2 regions of the Micromonospora sp. NPDC049801 genome follow, and region 2 is predicted to be linked to the other one. Evidence: riboswitches for the same ligand, from Rfam matches in the RefSeq annotation. Region 2 holds a riboswitch; the other holds the start of a gene.
The links. Region 2 has a riboswitch for thiamine pyrophosphate ahead of AB0I89_RS29075 (ECF transporter S component). Riboswitches for the same ligand answer to the same signal wherever they lie in the genome.
Positions count from the first base shown of each region.

Region 1: linked by a shared signal. The riboswitch ahead of thiE (thiamine phosphate synthase) and the one ahead of AB0I89_RS29075 (ECF transporter S component) in region 2 are both predicted to bind thiamine pyrophosphate.

Region 1 covers NZ_JBFAMS010000007.1:309,746-318,468, reverse strand. The annotation lists gene AB0I89_RS15995 (ThuA domain-containing protein) at 1-4,468, opposite strand, end outside; TPP riboswitch at 4,888-4,997, shown strand; gene thiE (thiamine phosphate synthase) at 4,992-5,615, shown strand; gene thiO (glycine oxidase ThiO) at 5,612-6,706, shown strand; gene thiS (sulfur carrier protein ThiS) at 6,706-6,906, shown strand; gene AB0I89_RS15975 (thiazole synthase) at 6,903-7,682, shown strand; gene AB0I89_RS15970 (thiamine phosphate synthase) at 7,679-8,428, shown strand; gene thiD (bifunctional hydroxymethylpyrimidine kinase/phosphomethylpyrimidine kinase) at 8,425-8,723, shown strand, end outside.
Region 2 covers NZ_JBFAMS010000020.1:32,842-41,564, reverse strand. The annotation lists gene AB0I89_RS29085 (AAC(3) family N-acetyltransferase) at 1-614, opposite strand, end outside; gene AB0I89_RS29080 (alpha/beta fold hydrolase) at 638-1,468, opposite strand; TPP riboswitch at 1,577-1,681, shown strand; gene AB0I89_RS29075 (ECF transporter S component) at 1,759-2,346, shown strand; gene AB0I89_RS29070 (ABC transporter ATP-binding protein) at 2,513-3,916, shown strand; gene AB0I89_RS29065 (energy-coupling factor transporter transmembrane component T) at 4,008-4,808, shown strand; gene AB0I89_RS29060 (hypothetical protein) at 5,118-5,474, opposite strand; gene AB0I89_RS29055 (MTH1187 family thiamine-binding protein) at 5,764-6,060, shown strand; gene gndA (NADP-dependent phosphogluconate dehydrogenase) at 6,203-7,645, shown strand; gene AB0I89_RS29045 (pirin family protein) at 7,750-8,511, opposite strand; gene AB0I89_RS29040 (thioredoxin reductase) at 8,508-8,708, opposite strand.

The DNA.
Region 1 (8,723 bases), on a different contig from region 2:
TCGCGCCCACCGCGCTGTTGGTCAGCGCCTCCAGCGTGGTCCAGGTCGTCCCGTCGGCCGAGTACGACGCGGTGAAGGTGTCGCCCACCCGGGCCAGGCGCAGGTACCACACCGCCGAGGTGAGGCTCGTCGCCTCCGGCTGCGGGCTCTGCACCGTCCCGGCGATCTCGCTGCGGAACTCGATCCGCCGCGTCACCGCCGAGCCGGCCGTGTTGTCGGCGATGAAGTCGAACTTCAGGTAGTTGTCGTCGTCGGCCTGCACGAGCAGACCGGCCTGCTGGTACTGCTCGTTCAGCAGACTGCCGTCGACCTTGGTCTCCAGGGTCCAGTCGCCCGAGGGCGCGGTCTGGAGGATGAAGTTCTTCGGCCCGGTGTTGTCGGTGCCGTAGATGTCACCGTTCGGCACGTCGATCCGCAGCGCGCCGTCGGTCACCCGGTAGCCGTTCGGGTCCTCCCGAACGATGGCGTCCCACCGGCACTTGTCCAGCGTGCTGCCGGTGAACTCGTCCGACGGCTCGACCGGGCCGGCCGGAGCGTCCGGCGTGACCACGAACGAGTCGAACGCGGCGTCCACCACCGGGGCCTCGGTGCCGCCGTTGAGGGCGAACACCCCGATCCGCGGGTTGGTGATGCCGGCCAGCGCTGCCGAGCGGCCGACCGTGGTGAACGTCTGCCCGTCGCCCGAGGTGGCCGCGGTCAGGTTCGTACCGTCGCTGGTGACCCGCAGGTACACGGTGTCACCGGCCGGCGCGTTGGCGGCGTCGGCGGCGTCGTTGCGCGGCGTCCCGGCGGTCTCCCGGATGAACTCCACCCGACGGCTGCCGTTGTAGAGCAGGTCCACCTTGGCGTAGTTGTCGTCGTCGCCGTACACCAGCAGGCCGGCCTGCTGGTAGTTGGCCGTCACCGGGAGGGTGACCTTGGTGGTCATCTCCCAGGCGCCGGTCGGCGCCGGCTGGAGCACCAGGTTGGTGGCGTCGTTGCGGGCGCCGTAGAGGTCACCCACGGCGGTGGGCAGCTTCAGCGCGCCGCCGCTGAGCGAGTAGAGCTGGTTCTCCCGGACCACGGTGGTCCACCGGCTCTTGTCCAGCGTGTTGCCGTTGAAGTCGTCCGAACGCGCCCCGAGGCAGGACGTGTCCGGAGCGTTGACCCGCACCGGCACCGTGGCGTACGACTTGGCACCCTTGCTGTCGGTCACCGTGAGGGTGGCCGTGAAGGCGCCGACGCTGGTGTACGTGTGGCTGGCGTCCAGGGTGGACGCCGTACCGCCGTCACCGAAGTCCCAGGCGTACGTCAGCGGGGTGTCACCCTCGGCGTCGGTGGCCGTGCCGTCGAAGGCGACGGTGACCGGCGCGGTGCCCGTGGTCGGGGTCGCGGTGGCGGTGACCACCGGCGGCCCGTTCTCGGTGACGCCGCGACCGACGAAGTCCATCCAGTTGACGTTGAACAGCGAACCCGTTCCGCCGTTCGGGTCACGGGCCACGAAGTACAGCCCGCCGCTCGCGGCACCGGTCACCGGCGCGCTCACGTCCGTGTACGTCTGCCACCCGCCGGTCGCCGGAACGGTGGCCGTGGCCACGACCGGTCCGTCGACCGCACCGGCGTGGACCTCGATCCGACCGCCAGCGGCGGCCGAGGCGGCCCGGAACCGGATCTCGGTGATGTTGGTGAGGTTCGCCGGAACGACCGACCACCAGTCGCCGTCCTCGATGAACGCGATGCTCTGACCGCCACCGGCGGTGTCGGTCGCGGCCTCGCGCTGCACGCCGGCGTCGCCGCCGCCCGTGCTCACCGGGGTACGCCCGGTGGCGGTGAAGTACTCGGCCTGCTTCTGCTTGGGCTGCAGGATCTCGATCTGCCGGCCGGTGAGCGCGCCGGAACCGCCCGCGCCACCCTTGTCGGTGTAGGTGGCCTCGAAGACCGCGAACACGTTCGCCTCGGCGCCGTGCCCGGAGGCGAGCGACGTCTGGACCGTGCCGGTGCAGCCGGTGTGCTGCTCCAGCGGGTGGGCGTGCTCGTCGTGACCGAGCAGCACCTGGAGGTTCACCTTGGTGCAGTCGATCTGCCCGTCCTCGGGGTCGGTCACCTTGACCGTGTAGCGGACCTGGTCACCCCAGTTGAAGAAGCCACCGTCCGGCGGGAACTCGATGGTTACCGTCGGCGCGGTGTTGCCCACGGTGACCGGTACGTTGGCCACCGCCGTGCGGCCCTTCGGGTTGGTCACGGTGAGCTGCGCCGTGTAGTTGCCCGCCGTGGCGTAGGTGTGCGTCGGGTTGGCCTCGGTGGAGGTCTGCCCGTCACCGAACGCCCAGGCGTAGGTGAGCGTTCCACCGTCCGGGTCCCGGGAGCCGGCGCTGGAGAACTCCACCGTCAACGGGGCCGGACCCGAGGTCGGGTTGGCGGCCGCCGCCGCGATCGGCGCACGGTCACCGGCGGTGTAGTCGATCCGGTAGACCCCGGAGTTGTCGTTGTTGCCGCCGAAGCCGCTGCCCCACTCGATCAGGTACAGCGCGCCGTCCGGACCGAACTCGAAGTCCATCGGCCGGATCATCGACATGCCGGGCAGCAACTGGTTGATGTCCACCAACGACTTGCCGTCGGCGGTCATCTGCATCGTGTACATCTTGTTCTGGTTCCACTCGCCCAGCAGCGCCTTGCCGTCGAAGTAGGCCGGCCACTTGCGGGTCGAGTTGAGGTTGGCGTCGTACCGGTAGGCCGGGCCGCCCATCGGGGCGCCACCGCCACCGATCTCCGGGTACCGCGCGTCACCGGCGTAGCCGTAGTCGACGGTGGCCGGGACGACCGGCGGGAGGTTGGTCAGGCCCGTGTTGTTGGGCGAGTTGTTGACCGGCGCGGCGCAGTCGAACTTCGGACCGCTCGGGCCGGACGGGAACGTGTAGTCGTTGTAGGCCTCGTTCGTGCCCGTGCAGTACGGCCAGCCGTAGTTGCCGGGGGTCACGACGTTCCACTCGACCAGACCCCGCGGGCCCCGGTCCGGGTTGTTCGAGTTGGCGTCCGGCCCGTAGTCACCGACGTACAGCGTGTCGGTCTTCGGGTCGGTGCCGATCCGGAACGGGTTGCGGAAGCCCATCGCGTAGATCTCGGGACGGGTCTTCTCGGTGCCGGCCGGGAAGAGGTTGCCGGACGGAACGGTGTACGTCCCGTTGTCCTCCGGGTGGATCCGGAGCACCTTGCCGCGCAGGTCGTTCGTGTTGGCCGACGTGCGCTGCGAGTCGTAGTCCTGGCGACCCGGACGCTCGTCGAGCGGCGCGTACGCGTTCGACTCGAACGGGTTGGTGTTGTCACCGGTGGCCAGGTACAGGTTGCCGGCGCTGTCGAAGGTCATGCTGCCGCCCGCGTGGCAGCAGGTGTTGCGCTGGGTGTCGACCCGCAGCACCTGTTTCTCGCTCGCCAGGTCGATGGTGTCGCCGGTCACGGTGAACCGGGACAGCAGGTTGCGCGTGACGTTGTCGTTCGGGGCGTAGTAGAGATACACCCACTTGTTGGTGGCGAAGTCCGGGTCGAGCCGGATGCCGATCAGGCCGTCCTCGTTGCCGGTGAAGACGTCCAGGTCGACGGCGGTGACGGTGTTGCCGGTGTCCGGCTTGATGATCTGCACCCGACCGTCGCGCTCGATGTAGAAGACCCGCCCGTCGGGGGCGATGTCCAGCTCCATCGGGTTGCTGGTGTTGCTGTCCAGCGTGACCTTCTCGAAGTTGGAGGTCTTCGACGCGCCGCAGTCGGCGTCGACCACGCCGGCCGCCGTCTGGATGCCGCCGAGCAGGTGCTTGAGGAACTCGGGCTCGGCGTACGACTCACGGGTGTGCCCGCCGCCGGTGTACCAGGAGCGGCCACCGTCGAAGTCCTGGCACCACGCCGTCGGGTGGTCGGCGCCCATCGCGCCGGCGCCCGGGGTGTAGCTCTTCTCGTCCAGGCTGGCCAGGACGTGCACGTCCGACCGGGGGTTGGTCTGGAAGTTGTACCACTCGTCGAACCGGGACCAGCGTTCCGGCAGTCCGGCGGTGGACGGGTGGGCCGGGTCCTCCACCTTGACGGTGGCCTGCTGGTTCTGCGGGTGGTTGGCGAAGTACGCGCCGACCAGGTCGCCGTACCAGGCCCAGCTGTACTCGGTGTCCGAGGCGGCGTGGACGCCGACGTAACCGCCGCCGGCCTTCACGTACCGCTCGAAGGCCGCCTGCTGGTCGGCGTTGAGAACGTCACCGGTGGTGGAGAGCCAGATCACGGCCTTGTACTTGGCGAGGTTGGCGTCGCTGAACGCGGCACCGTCCTCGGTGGTGTCCACCGTGAAGCCGTTGGTGGCGCCGAGCTGCTGGATGGCGGCGATGCCGGTGGGGATGGCGTCGTGCCGGAAGCCGGCGGTCTTCGAGAAGATCAGGACGGAGTAGGGGTCGGCCGCAGCGGCCTTCGGCGCGTTCGGCGCCGCCTGGGAGAGCGGAGCCGCGACAGGCACGTCTCGCGCGGGGATCTGTGCTCCGGTCGGAGCCGCCTGCGCCGGGGACCCGATGAGGGCCGTCGACGTCAGGGCGAGGGACAACAGGGTAGCGGTGAGTGGTAAACGGGCACGACGAGAACGGGACACGCCGCCTCCAATGTCGCGGTGGACAGGGATCGCGGGGCCGGCTCGCCGAAGACCGTCCCAGATGGAGCCGGTGGGGACGCCGTGCCAGGGCGTCCACGCCGGCATTTTGTCGAATCGCTGAACAAATTAGTTCTGCTGCATCGATGTCCGGCAAGATGCCGGCGGGTAACGGTTCTGCAACGGCGGGCGACATTCCGAACAGGACAGGAGAAAGCACCCCGATCGATACGCCGCCTCGGGTCGATGACCCACCCTTGGCAGCGGAGGCCGAACTGTCGTACGGTGACACGCAAGTAACCCACGGGAGCCCGGTGTACCGGGCTGAGAGGGGGGCTGACAGCCCCCGACCGTCGAACCTGATCCGGGTAATGCCGGCGCAGGGAGGAGCGTTGCCGTGCCGTCCCTTGGACGACTGCATCTGATCACCGACACCCGACCCGGGCGCGATCCCCTCACCGTGGTCCGGGCCGCCCTCGCGGCGGCCCACGCCGACCTCGTCGTGCAGGTCCGGGTCCAGGACTCCGCCACCGACCGCGAGGCGTACGACCTGGCCGCCCGGGTGCTCGCGCTGTGCGCGCCGTACGGGGCGACGTGCCTGATCAACGACCGACTGCACGTGGCGCTGGCGGTCGACGCCGCCGGTGGACACGTCGGCGCCGACGACCTGCCGGTCGCCGCGGCCCGGCACGTGCTCGGCCCCACCGGCGTGCTGGGCGTCACCGCCCGCGAGCCGCGCGGCGCGGTCGAGGCGGTCGTCGCCGGGGCCACCTACCTCGGCGTCGGCCCGTGCCACGCCACCAGCACCAAGTCCGGCCTGCCCGACCCCATCGGGGCAGTCGGGGTACGCGACGTCGTCGACGCCGTCGACGTGCCGGTCATCGCGATCGGGGGAGTGACCGCCGACCGGGTGCCGGCGCTGCGCGCCGCCGGGGCGTACGGGGTGGCCGTGGTCGGGGCGGTCTCCTCGGCCGCCGATCCGGGACGGGCTACCACCGACCTGCTGCGGGCGCTGGCGTGACCCGCGCCGACGTGGCGGTGGTGGGCGCGGGCCCGATCGGGCTGGCGATCGCGTGGCGCTGTGCCACCCGTGGCCTGCGCGTCGAGGTGCACGACCCGACGCCCGGGTCGGGGGCGTCGGCCGTCGCCGCCGGGATGCTCTCCCCGGTCGCCGAGGCGTACTTCGGGGAACGGCGACTGACCGAGCTGCTGGTGGCCTCCGCCGCGCGTTGGCCCGCGTTCGCCGCCGAACTGACCGACGCCAGCGACGCCACGATCGGCTACCGGACCGAGGGCACCCTGATGGTCGGGCTGACCGGCGACGACCTGGCCGAGGCCCGCCGGCTGTGGGCGTACCAACAGGGTCTGGATCTGCCGGTGACGGCGCTGCGCCCCACTGAGCTGCGCGACCGCGAGCCGGCGCTCGCGCCCCGGGTTCGCGGCGGCGCGTTCGCGCCCACCGACCACCAGGTCGATCCCCGGCGGCTGGTGCCGGCGCTGCGCACGGCCGCGCGGCGGGCCGGCGCGGCGTTCGTGCCGCGGCCGGTCCGGCGATTGTCCGAGGTGGAGGCCGGAGTCACGGTGGTCGCGGCCGGTTGCGGCGCCGCCGCCCTCACCGGCCTGCCGGTTCGGCCGGTGAAGGGCCAGATCCTCCGGCTGCGCGCGCCCGGCGGCGTCGCGCCGGGCTTCCGGCACGTGATCCGGGGGTACGCCGACGGCGAGCACGTCTACCTGGTGCCCCGCACCGACGGCGAGGTGGTGCTCGGCGCGACGGTCGAGGAGCGGTCGGACACCACCGTCACCGCCGGCGCGGTGCAGCGGCTGCTGCGCGCCGGGGTCGACCTGCTGCCCGAACTGACCGAGTACGACCTGGTGGAGGCCGTCGCCGGGCTGCGGCCCGGTACCCCGGACAACGCGCCGATCCTCGGGCCGCTGCCCGGCCGGCCGGACGTGCTGGCCGCCACCGGGCACCACCGGCACGGCATCGTCCTGACCCCGGTCACCGCCGAGGCGATCACCGAACTGGTGCTCACCGGAACGCCCGACCCGCTGCTCACCGGCTTCGGCGCCGACCGGTTCGCCGGCCCGAGAAGCAGTTTCGAGGAGGAGTGATGGAGCTGACGGTGAACGGAGCCGGGCGCAGCGTCCCCGGCGGTGTGTCGGTGGCCGACCTGGTCCAAGACGTCGCGCCGCACCAGCGTGGCGTCGCGGTCGCGGTCAACGGCGAGGTGGTGCCCCGGGCCGGCTGGCCGGCCACGGAGCTGCGCGACGGCGACCAGGTCGAGGTGCTCACCGCCGCGCAGGGCGGGTGAGCGGCGTGCCGTTCGAACTGGGTGGGGAGAGGTTCGGCTCGCGGTTGATCCTCGGCACCGGCGGGGCCGCGAACCTGCACGTGCTGGAGCAGGCGATCCGGGCGTCCGGCACGGAACTCGTCACGCTGGCACTGCGCCGGGTGGACACCGCCCCGGGCACCGGAGGCGGGCTGCTGGACCTGCTGGACCGGTGCGGCGTACGGCTGCTGCCGAACACGGCCGGCTGCCACACCGCGGCCGAGGCGGTGAAGGTGGCCCGGCTGGCGCGCGACGCGTTCGATACCGACTGGGTGAAGCTGGAGGTGATCGGCGACGAGCGGACGCTGCTGCCCGACGGGGTGGAGCTGCTCCGCGCCGCCGAGGAACTCGTCGCCGACGGTTTCACGGTGCTGCCGTACACCAGCGACGACCCGGTGCTCGCCCGCCGCCTCGCCGACGTGGGCTGCGCCGCGGTGATGCCCGCCGGGGCGCCGATCGGCTCGGGACTCGGCATCGGCAACCCGCACCACATCCGGCTGATCCGGCAGAGCGTGGACGTGCCGGTGATCCTCGACGCCGGCATCGGCACCGCCTCCGACGCGGCGCTCGCCATGGAGCTGGGCTGCGACGCCGTCCTGCTGGCCAGCGCGGTCACCCGGGCCGCCGACCCGGTGGCGATGGCGACGGCGATGCGGTACGCCGTCGAGGCCGGCCGCCTGGCGGCGGGCGCGGGCCGGATCGCCCGGCGCTTCCACGCCCTCGCGTCCACCCCCGACGAGGGAAGACCGAACCTGTGACGGGGTCGCCGCCGGCCGGGGTGGTCCTGTTGACCGATCGGCTGGTCGCCAGGAGCGGTCTCGAACGGGTCGTGGCGGGGGCGGTCGCCGGGGGAGTGCGCTGGGTCGTGCTGCGGGAGAAGGACCTGCCCCGCGCCGAGCGCGCCGCCCTCGCCGTCGAGCTACGCGCGATCCTCGCCGACGCCGGCGGGACCCTCATCGTGGCCGGCCCCGACCCGCTGGGCGGCGACGTCGTCCACCTGCCGGCCGCCGGCCCGTACCCGCCGCCACGCCACGGTCTGGTCGGCCGCTCCTGCCACAACGAGACCGAACTGAACCGCCTCACCACCGAGCACTACGCCACCCTCTCCCCGATCTGGCCCACCACCACCAAACCCGGCTACGGCCCACCCCTACAAGCAACGGGCCTGCGAAAGCTGATCGAGATCAGCCCGGTGCCCCTGTTGGCGCTGGGTGGCATCGAAACCCCGGAACAGGTAACCGCCTGCGTGCAGGCAGGAGCCGCCGGAGTGGCAGTACTCGGCGCACTCATGCGCGCAAGAAACCCCGAAGAGGCAGCGGCAAACCTGACCAGCGCCTTCGAAGAGGCGGTCACCCAGAAGGTCCTAAAAGGCCGGCACGGGCGCACGGAGGTCCCCCGGTCAGGGCTGCGGCCGACCGTGCCCACGCAGGGATCAAGCCTGACCGCCCGGAGTGGGCACGGTCGGCCGCCGCCCCAAACCGCGACCACGAAGGAAAGCCAGTGACCCCGAAAACCACGCTAACCATCGCCGGCTCCGACTCCGGCGGTGGCGCGGGCATCCAGGCGGACCTCAAGGTCTTCGCGGCGCTCGGCGCGTACGGCACGAGTGTCCTCACGGCGGTGACCGCGCAGAACACCCGGGGTGTCGACGCCGTCCTGCCGTTGCCACCGCGCACGGTCGCGGAGCAGTTGGACAGCGTGCTCGCCGACTTCACCGTGGGCGCGGTCAAGACGGGGATGCTCGGCACCCCGGCCGTCGCCGACGTGGTGGCTCAGGCGGCCCGGGACGGTCGGTTGCC
Region 2 (8,723 bases):
CGGCCGCCGTCGGCAGTCCGCACCGCCGCGCCCAGTCGCTCGCGGACCAGGGCGGGACGGCGGTACTCGGCCAGGTGCAGCGAGGTGTTGACGCTGTGGTCGACTCCGAGCAGCAGCACGTCGGCGTCCAGGTCGTAGAGCCGGGCCAGCGGCGAGCCCTCGCCGAGCATGTCGGCCAGTTCGTGCCCCGCCACCACCTGCTCGGCCGTCGGCCCGAGCGCGGTGAACGACACGTGGGGATGCGTGCTACGCATCGCCGAGGGCCAGCAGCGGACCGTCTCGGCGAACACGCCCATGTGCCGGCTCGGCGTGACCGCCGGGTCGAAGCCGGGCATCTCGGCGCGGATCAGCGGCCACCAGTCCACCGGCACCGGCGGGTTGCGCCACTGCGCGGGGTCGCTGTTGTCGGGGGTGTGGGTGGGTACCACGATCGTGCCGTCCGGGCCGAGCGCGTCACGCAGCGCCAGCGCCAGCGCCTGCGGTCCGCCGCAGACGTAGCCCAGCGGGCGCATCCCGGCGTGCACCAGCACCGTCGATCCGGGGCGTACGCCCAGCAGGCGGAGCTGCGCGGCGATCGACCGACGGGTGCCCGGCCCGCCGACGGGCGCGGTCACAGCTCTCCTCCGCCTGGCACGGCTCACGCCGTCCCGGCGACCCGCGCCAGGACCGCCTCGGCCAGCGCGTCGGGCGCGGCGTCCGGGATCCAGTGGGTCACCCCGGCCAGGGGTACGAAGCGATAGTCGCCGGTGACGTTGGCGGCGCACGCCTCGGCGGCGGTCCGGCCGATCGCGACGTCCCGGTCGCTCCACACGTAGGTGGTCGGTACGGCGACCGGGGCCACGGCGGCCAGGTCCGCGCGGGACATCGCCCGGTACCAGTTCAGGGCGGCGGTGAGCGCGCCCGGCTCGCGCATCGGGTCGGCGTAGCGGTTCACCCGGGTGGCGTCGCCCACCCCGCCCAGCAGCTTGCGCAGCGCCGTCGCGTGCCACGCGAGCAGCACCTTCTCGGCCTTGCCCGGCTTGCGGAACAGCGCGATGTACGACGACCGGGCCTTCTGCTGGCCGTCCGTGGCGAGCGCGTGTGCCATGGCCGCCGGGTGCGGCACCGACACCGCCGTCAACGTACGGACCCGCTGCGGGTGCGCGGCGGCCACCGCCCAGGCCACGACCGCGCCCCAGTCGTGGCCGACGAGGTGCACGGCGTCCAGGCCGAGCGCGTCGAGCACCGCGACCGCGTCGGCGACCAGTTCGGGAATCCGGTACCCCGCCACCTCGGCGGGGCGCGCGCCCGGCGAGTAGCCCCGCTGGTCGAGGGCGTACGTGCGCAGTCCGGCGGCGTGCAACGGCGGCACGACCTCGTCCCACTCGCCGCTGTGCTGCGGAAACCCGTGCAGCAGCAGGACGGGGACGCCGTCGGACGGGCCGCCGGTGCGTACCTCGAATGTCAGACCCCGCGCGTCGACCTGCATGATCGTCAGCCTACCCAGCCGTCGTCGCGCCGACCCGGATGCGCCGGCCGCGGGGACGCCCTGCTGGGCTGTTACCCCTGGTCGGTGCTAGCGTCAGCGAGACAACTTCACATCCGACAGGGGAGCGCACAGCGCTGAGAGTGCGGGCACGCCCGCAGACCCTCGAACCTGATCTGGGTAATGCCAGCGCAGGGAGTTCGGTCGACCTCCAGCCGCGCCGTGGGTCCGGTGCCACCGGACGCGCGGCGTGCGTCTTCTCCTGGTTCGTTTCACTGAACTGGGAGCACAGCATGGACAACACCACCAACCGTTGGCGCACGATCGACATCGTGGTCGCCTCGGTGATCGCGGTCGCCTTCGGCGTCATCTTCTGGGCCTGGGGCCTGGTCTGGAGCGCCACCGAGGGCGCGTTCGCCTTCTTCCCGCCGGCGCAGACGCTGATCTACGGCGTCTGGCTGATGCCGGCCGTGGTCGGCGGGCTGGTCATCCGCAAGCCCGGCGCGGCGCTCTACTGCGAGACGGTGGCCGCCGTCGTGTCCGCGCTGCTGGGCAGCCAGTGGGCCGGCACGGTCATCCCGCAGGGCATCGTGCAGGGCATCGGGGCCGAGCTGGCGTTCGCCGCGTTCCGCTACCGCTCGTACCGGCTGCCGACCGCGGTGCTGGCCGGCGCGCTGACCGGCCTCAGCGCGGCCCTGTTCGACTTCTTCGTCTGGAACGCCGAGTACGCGCTGGGCGACTACCGCATCCCGTACGCGCTGCTCACCATCGTCAGCGCCACGATCATCGCGGGCGTAGGCGGCTGGGCGCTCACCCGCGCCCTGGCCAACACCGGCGCCCTGGACCGCCTCCCATCAGGCCGAACCCGCGCGCTGGTCTGACGCTGTCCCGTCCGACCCTGTCCCGTCCGACCCTGTCCCGTCCGACCCGGCCTCGTCCGACCCTGCCTCGTTGATCAAGAGGTTCGCGTCACCGCGAGGCGGAATTCTGACGCGAACCTCTTGATCAACAGCGTGTGGGGAACCGGGAGGAGGGGTTGTGGGGGTACTGCTGCGGGGTTTTGGGTGGCGGCACGCCGGGCGGCGGGCCTGGGCGCTGCGCGGGGTGGATCTCCGAGTGGAGGACGGCGAGCGGGTGCTGCTGCTCGGGCCCTCGGGAGCCGGCAAGAGCACCCTGCTCAGCGCACTGGCCGGGCTGCTGCCGGACGACTCCGGTGAGCAGGAGGGCACCGTCGAGATCGACGGGCTCGACCCGCGCAAGGGCCGGGAGCGGGTCGGCATCGTCTTTCAGGACCCGCAGTCCCAGTTGGTCATGGCACGCAGCGGCGACGACGTCGCGTTCGGGTTGGAGAACCGGGGCGTACCCGCGGACGAGATCTGGCCGCGCGTCGACGAGGCGCTGCGGCGCGTCGGCTTCCCGTACCCCCGCGACCGCAACACAGCCGCCCTCTCCGGCGGCGAACAGCAGCGCCTCGCCCTGGCCGGCGCGTTGGCGCTGCGGCCCAGCCTGCTGCTGCTCGACGAGCCGACCGCCAACCTCGATCCGGACGGCGCCACCCTGGTCCGGGGCGCCGTGTCGGGCGCGCTGGACGCCGACACCACCCTGATCCTCGTCGAACACCGGGTGGCTGAGGCGTTGCCCCTGGTCGACCGGGTGGTCGTCCTGGAGCCCGGCGGCGGCATCCGCGCGGACGGGCCACCCGACGCGGTCTTCGCCACGCACGGCGACGCCCTCGCCGCCGAGGGCGTCTGGGTGCCCGGCCACCCCATCGCGCCGCGCCGGGCCACCACCGCCGCCGGCGACGCGCTGCTCACCGCCGACCGGCTCGGCCTGCCGTCGCGGCTGGGCCCCACCGATCTGACGGTACGCGCCGGAGAGGCCCTCGCCGTACGAGGACCGAACGGCGCCGGCAAGTCCACCCTGGCGCTGCTGCTCGGCGGGCTGCTCAAACCGGGTACCGGCCGGGTCACCGCCTCGGCCGAGCTGGCCGACGCCGACCATCGCACTCCCCCGCACCGCTGGCGCGCCCCCACGCTGGCGCGGCGCATCGGGTCGGTCTTTCAGGACCCGGAGCACCAGTTCGTCACCGGCACCGTCTTCGACGAGCTGGCGCTCGGCCCACGCCGGACGGGTCAACCCGAGGCAGCGGTCAAGGCGACGGTGGCCGGGCTACTCGAGCGGTTACGACTGACCCGGCTCGCGGCGGCCAACCCGTACACCCTCTCCGGTGGGGAGGCGCGACGCCTCAGCGTGGCGACGGCCCTGGCCACCGCGCCACGCCTGCTGATCTGCGACGAACCCACCTTCGGCCAGGACCGGCGGACCTGGGGCGAGCTGGTCGACCTCTTCGCCGACCTGCGCGACGCCGGGCACGGCGTCGTCAGCGTCACCCACGACCCGGACTTCGTCGCCGCGCTCGCCGACCGCACCGTCACCCTGGAGCGGTCGTGAGCGCGGCGGCGCGCAACCGTCACCTCGGAGCGATCGTGAACGCGGCGACGCGCCGCTACCGACGCCGCAGCGCCGAACAGGAGCCACGCCGATGATCAGCATCGAGCCGGTCGCCCGGCCCGGAGCGCCGTTGGCCCGCCGCAATCCGGTGGCGAAGCTCGCCGCCGCGTTGGTCTTCTCGTTCACCCTGCTGGCCACGCTCGACCCGGTGGCACCCGCGGTCGCCATCGCCGTCGAACTCGCCGTGCTGCCGCTGTTCGGCCTGCGCTACCGGGTCCTGGCCCGGCGGGCCCTGCCGCTGCTGCTCAGCGCCGTCGGCATCCTGGTCACCCTGGTGCTCTTCGCCGCCGACCAGTCCGGTCGCGTCCTGCTGGACGCCGGGCCGGTGCTGGTGAGCACCGGGGTGCTGCTCACCGCGCTCGGCCTGGTGCTGCGGATCTTCGCGGTGGCCCTGCCCGGGGTGATCGTCTTCGCCACCACCGACCCGACCGACCTGGCGGACGCGTTGATCCAGAACGCGAAGGCGCCGGCGCGGTTCGCCATCGGGGCGCTGGCCGCGTTCCGGCTCGTGCCGCTGCTCGGACAGGAGTGGCAGATGATCAGCATGGCCCGCCGGGCCCGCGGCGTCGAGGCGGGGCGCAACCCCGTAGCCAAGCTACGACTCTTCGCGTCCACGGCGTTCGCGCTGCTGGTCGGGGCGATCCGCCGAGGTACCCGGCTGGCCGTCGCGATGGACGCGCGCGGGTTCGACGCCGGCACACCCCGTACCGTGGCCCGCCGGCAGCGCTTCCGGCTCGCCGACACGCTGCTGGTCGTCGGTGCGGCGGCGCTGGCTGGCGCGGCCCTGACGACGAGCATCCTGGCCGGAACCTTCCGCCCCCTACTCGGCTGACACCGGCCCACGCCGGCCGGCCGCGCGCCAGGCCGGTCGCACGCCAGGCCGGTCGCATGCCAAGCCGGTCGCATGCCAAGCCGGTCGCATGCCAAGCCGGTCGCATGCCAAGCCGGTCGCATGCCAAGCCCTCGCGCGCTGCGCCCCCGCGCGCCGGGCCCCCGCGCCGGCGTGCCGGGCCTGCGTGCCGGGCCGGCGGCAAGATCCGCGCAACTTCAGGGATGTAGTGGCCTCCCACACTGACGAGGCCACTACATCCCTGAAGTTGCTGTCACCGAATCGTGGGCCCGCGCGGGCGCAACGGCTCGGTCAGCTACGCCGGAAGGCGTAGCGGCGGGTCTGCCCGGCCGGCTGGCTTCGGCCGCCGGCCGAGCGGTTGCCCCCGCCCGTGGGCGGCCCGGCGGTCGGCGCCGAGGGTCGGCTGGCCGGCGTGCGCAGATCCTCCACCGCTGGCGCGTCGACAGCCGCCGGCACATCGACGGGCAGCGCCGCGTCGGCCGGGACAGCTCCGGGCCGGAGCGGCTCGCCGGTAGCCGCCGGGTCGACCAGCGCCGCCAGCGGCAGCGGCTCGCCGGTAGCCACCGGGCCGTGGTCGGCCGCCGGGATCTTTCCGGGCGGGGTCGTCTTCGGGGTACGGGACTTTTTCGGGTTACGCCTGGCGGGCATCCGGGCCTCCTTCGGTGCCGACCGTCCCGGCCGTTCCCGCGCTGGCGGTCGGTCGGATCGGCTGGTGACCGCCGCGGCGCGACGGTTCAGTGGGAAGGGACTGCTCACCGGGGGTCAGGCAGGCTCGAGGCCGCCGAACGGCGGAATGGAGACGCGCGACGCCCGGGAGCGCACGGACCGCGACGCGGGGCGGCGGACCGGCTCGGAAGTGGGGCGTCAGTTACGCATGCCGGAACCCTAACCACCGGCTGGGCAGACGCGCATCCGAATTTACTGGCACGATCGGCAGATGCTGATCGCGTTCTCGATCACCCCGCTCGGCGGCGGCGACTCCGTGGGCGACCTCGTGGCAGAGGCGGTACGGGTGGTCCGCGAGTCCGGGCTGCCGAACCGGACCGACGCCATGTTCACCACCGTCGAGGGCGAGTGGGACGAGGTGATGGCGGTGGTCAAGCGGGCCGTCGACGTGGTGGCCGCGCAGGCGCCCCGGGTGAGCGTCGTCCTCAAGGCCGACGTCCGGCCCGGAGTCACCGACGCGCTCACCGCGAAGGTGGCGCGTGTGGAGGAACGACTGGCCCAGGGGTGAGCGGGTACTCGGTCGGCCGGTAGACGCGGTGGACGGACGGGCCGCGACCAGGCGGTGACCCGCCGTGGGACGACCTGCCCGTGAGGCCGGATGCCGCGATACCGTCGCAGGGACAGTTCGACGGCGAGAGGTGGCGGCACGAATGGCTCAGCAGGCGACAGCGCAGATCGGCGTGACCGGGCTGGCGGTGATGGGCCGGAACCTGGCCCGCAACCTGGCCCGTAACGGCTTCACCGTGGCGGTGCACAACCGGTCCCCGGAACGCACCCGCAGCCTCGTCGCGGAGCACGGCGACGAGGGCACCTTCGTGCCCGGTGAGTCGATGGCCGACTTCGTGGCGTCGCTGGAACGACCCCGCGCGGTGATCGTGATGGTCAAGGCCGGTGCGCCCACCGACGCGGTCATCGACGAGTTGGTGCCGCTGCTGGATGAGGGCGACATCATCGTCGACTGTGGCAACGCCCACTTCGCCGACACCCGCCGGCGCGAGGAGTCGCTGCGCGCGCAGGGGCTGCACTTCAGCGGCACCGGCGTCTCCGGCGGCGAGGAGGGCGCGCTGCTCGGCCCGAGCATCATGCCGGGTGGCTCGACCGAGTCGTACGCGAAGCTCGGGCCGATGTTCGAGAAGATCGCCGCCCAGGTGGACGGTGTGCCGTGCTGCACGCACGTCGGGCCGGACGGCGCCGGGCACTTCGTCAAGATGGTGCACAACGGCATCGAGTACGCCGACATGCAGCTCATCGCCGAGGCGTACGACCTGCTGCGGGCCGGGCTGGACGTGACCCCGGCGGAGATCGCCGAGATCTTCCGCGAGTGGAACAACGGCGAGCTGGAGTCGTTCCTCATCGAGATCACCGCCGACGTGTTGGCGCACACCGACGCGGCGACCGGCCGGGCGTTCGTCGACATCGTGCAGGACCGGGCCGAGCAGAAGGGCACCGGCCGGTGGACCGTGCAGAGCGCCCTGGACCTGGGCATTCCGATCACCGGGATCGCCGAGGCGACGTTCGCGCGCTCGCTGTCCGGGCACGTCGACCAGCGCGAGGCGGCCCGCCGGGCCTTCCCGGACGCCGGTGAGAAGTGGCAGGTCGCCGACCGGGACGCGTTCGTCGAGGACGTCCGCCGGGCGCTGCTCGCTTCCAAGATCGTCGCGTACGCCCAGGGTTTCGACCACATCCGGGCCGGCAGCAGCGAGTTCAACTGGGACATCGACCTGGGCGGTACGGCGACCATCTGGCGGGGTGGCTGCATCATCCGGGCCCGCTTCCTGAACCGGATCCGCGAGGCGTACGACGAGCAGCCCGACCTGCCGACGCTGCTGGTGGCGCCGTACTTCGCCGAGGCGGTCAGCGCGGGCGTGCCGAGCTGGCGGCGGGTGGTGGCCGACGCGGCGCAGGCGGGTGTGCCGACGCCTGCGTTCTCGTCGTCGCTCGCGTACTTCGACGCGCTGCGGGCCGAGCGGCTGCCCGCCGCGCTGATCCAGGGCCTGCGGGACAACTTCGGCGCGCACACCTACCAGCGTGTGGACCGCGACGGCTCGTTCCACACCACCTGGGCCGGCGACAAGACGGAGTCCCCGGCCTGACGACGCGGGCATGATCGCGCTCCATCCATGATGTAGTGGCCTCCCGCCGCCGGGAGGCCACTACATCCATGTTCAGGCGTGATCATGCGAGGCATCGCGAGCGCTCAGGCGACGGTGGCGTGCATCTCCCACACGAGGATCTCCGCCGGCTCGTCGGCGGTGACCCGTCGACCGCCGGTCATGGTGAGCCTCGCCGCGTCGCCGGTGCCGAGTGGACCGCTGTCCTCCAGGGTGACCGTGCCGTCGGGCACGTACACGTGCACGAAGGGCGCGTCCGGAATGGTGACCTCGTCGCCGGGGCGGAGGCGGGCGGCGTGCAGGGTCGCGTACCGGTTGCGGATCCGGATGGCGGACGCGCCGTCGTAGCGGTCCATTCCGGAGGCGATCGGCACCAGGCCGCCGCGCAGCAACTCGTCCTCGATCTCCAACTGCTCGTAGCCGGGGTCGACACCCTGCTCGTCGGGGAGCACCCACATCTGCACGAAGTGCACGGGGTCGCTGTGCGGCTCCTGGTCGTTGAGCCGCCAGGCGTCGTTCTTCTCCGAGTGCAGGATGCCGGTGCCGGCGCTCATCCGCTGCGCCAGGCCCGGATAGATCACCCCGGAGTGGCCGGTGGAGTCCTGGTGCACGAGTGAGCCCCGCAGCACCCAGGTGACGATCTCCATGTCCTGGTGCGGGTGGGTCTCGAAGCCGGCGCCCGGCCGGACCACGTCGTCGTTGTTGACCAGCAGCAGACCATGGTGGGTGTTGGCCGGGTCGTAGTGCCGGGAGAACGAGAAGGAGTGCTTCGAGTCCAGCCAGGAGATCCGGGTGGCGAAGCGGTCCTCGGCGCGGCGTACGTCGACCGCCGGGGCGGCTGCGGTCACCAGGCACGCTGCCCGGCGTCAGGGATCGACGGCGCCCAGGTCAGGGCCGGCTCTCCGGTGGCCAGTTCGGCGATCTCACCGGTGCGCAGCGCGGGCGTGTGACCGAACTCGGCGCAGTGCTGCTCGGCGATCTCGGCGCAGATCTCGGCGACCTGCTCGCAGATCGGATCGCCCAGGTCGGCCGCGTTCAATGCCATGATCATCTTGTACCG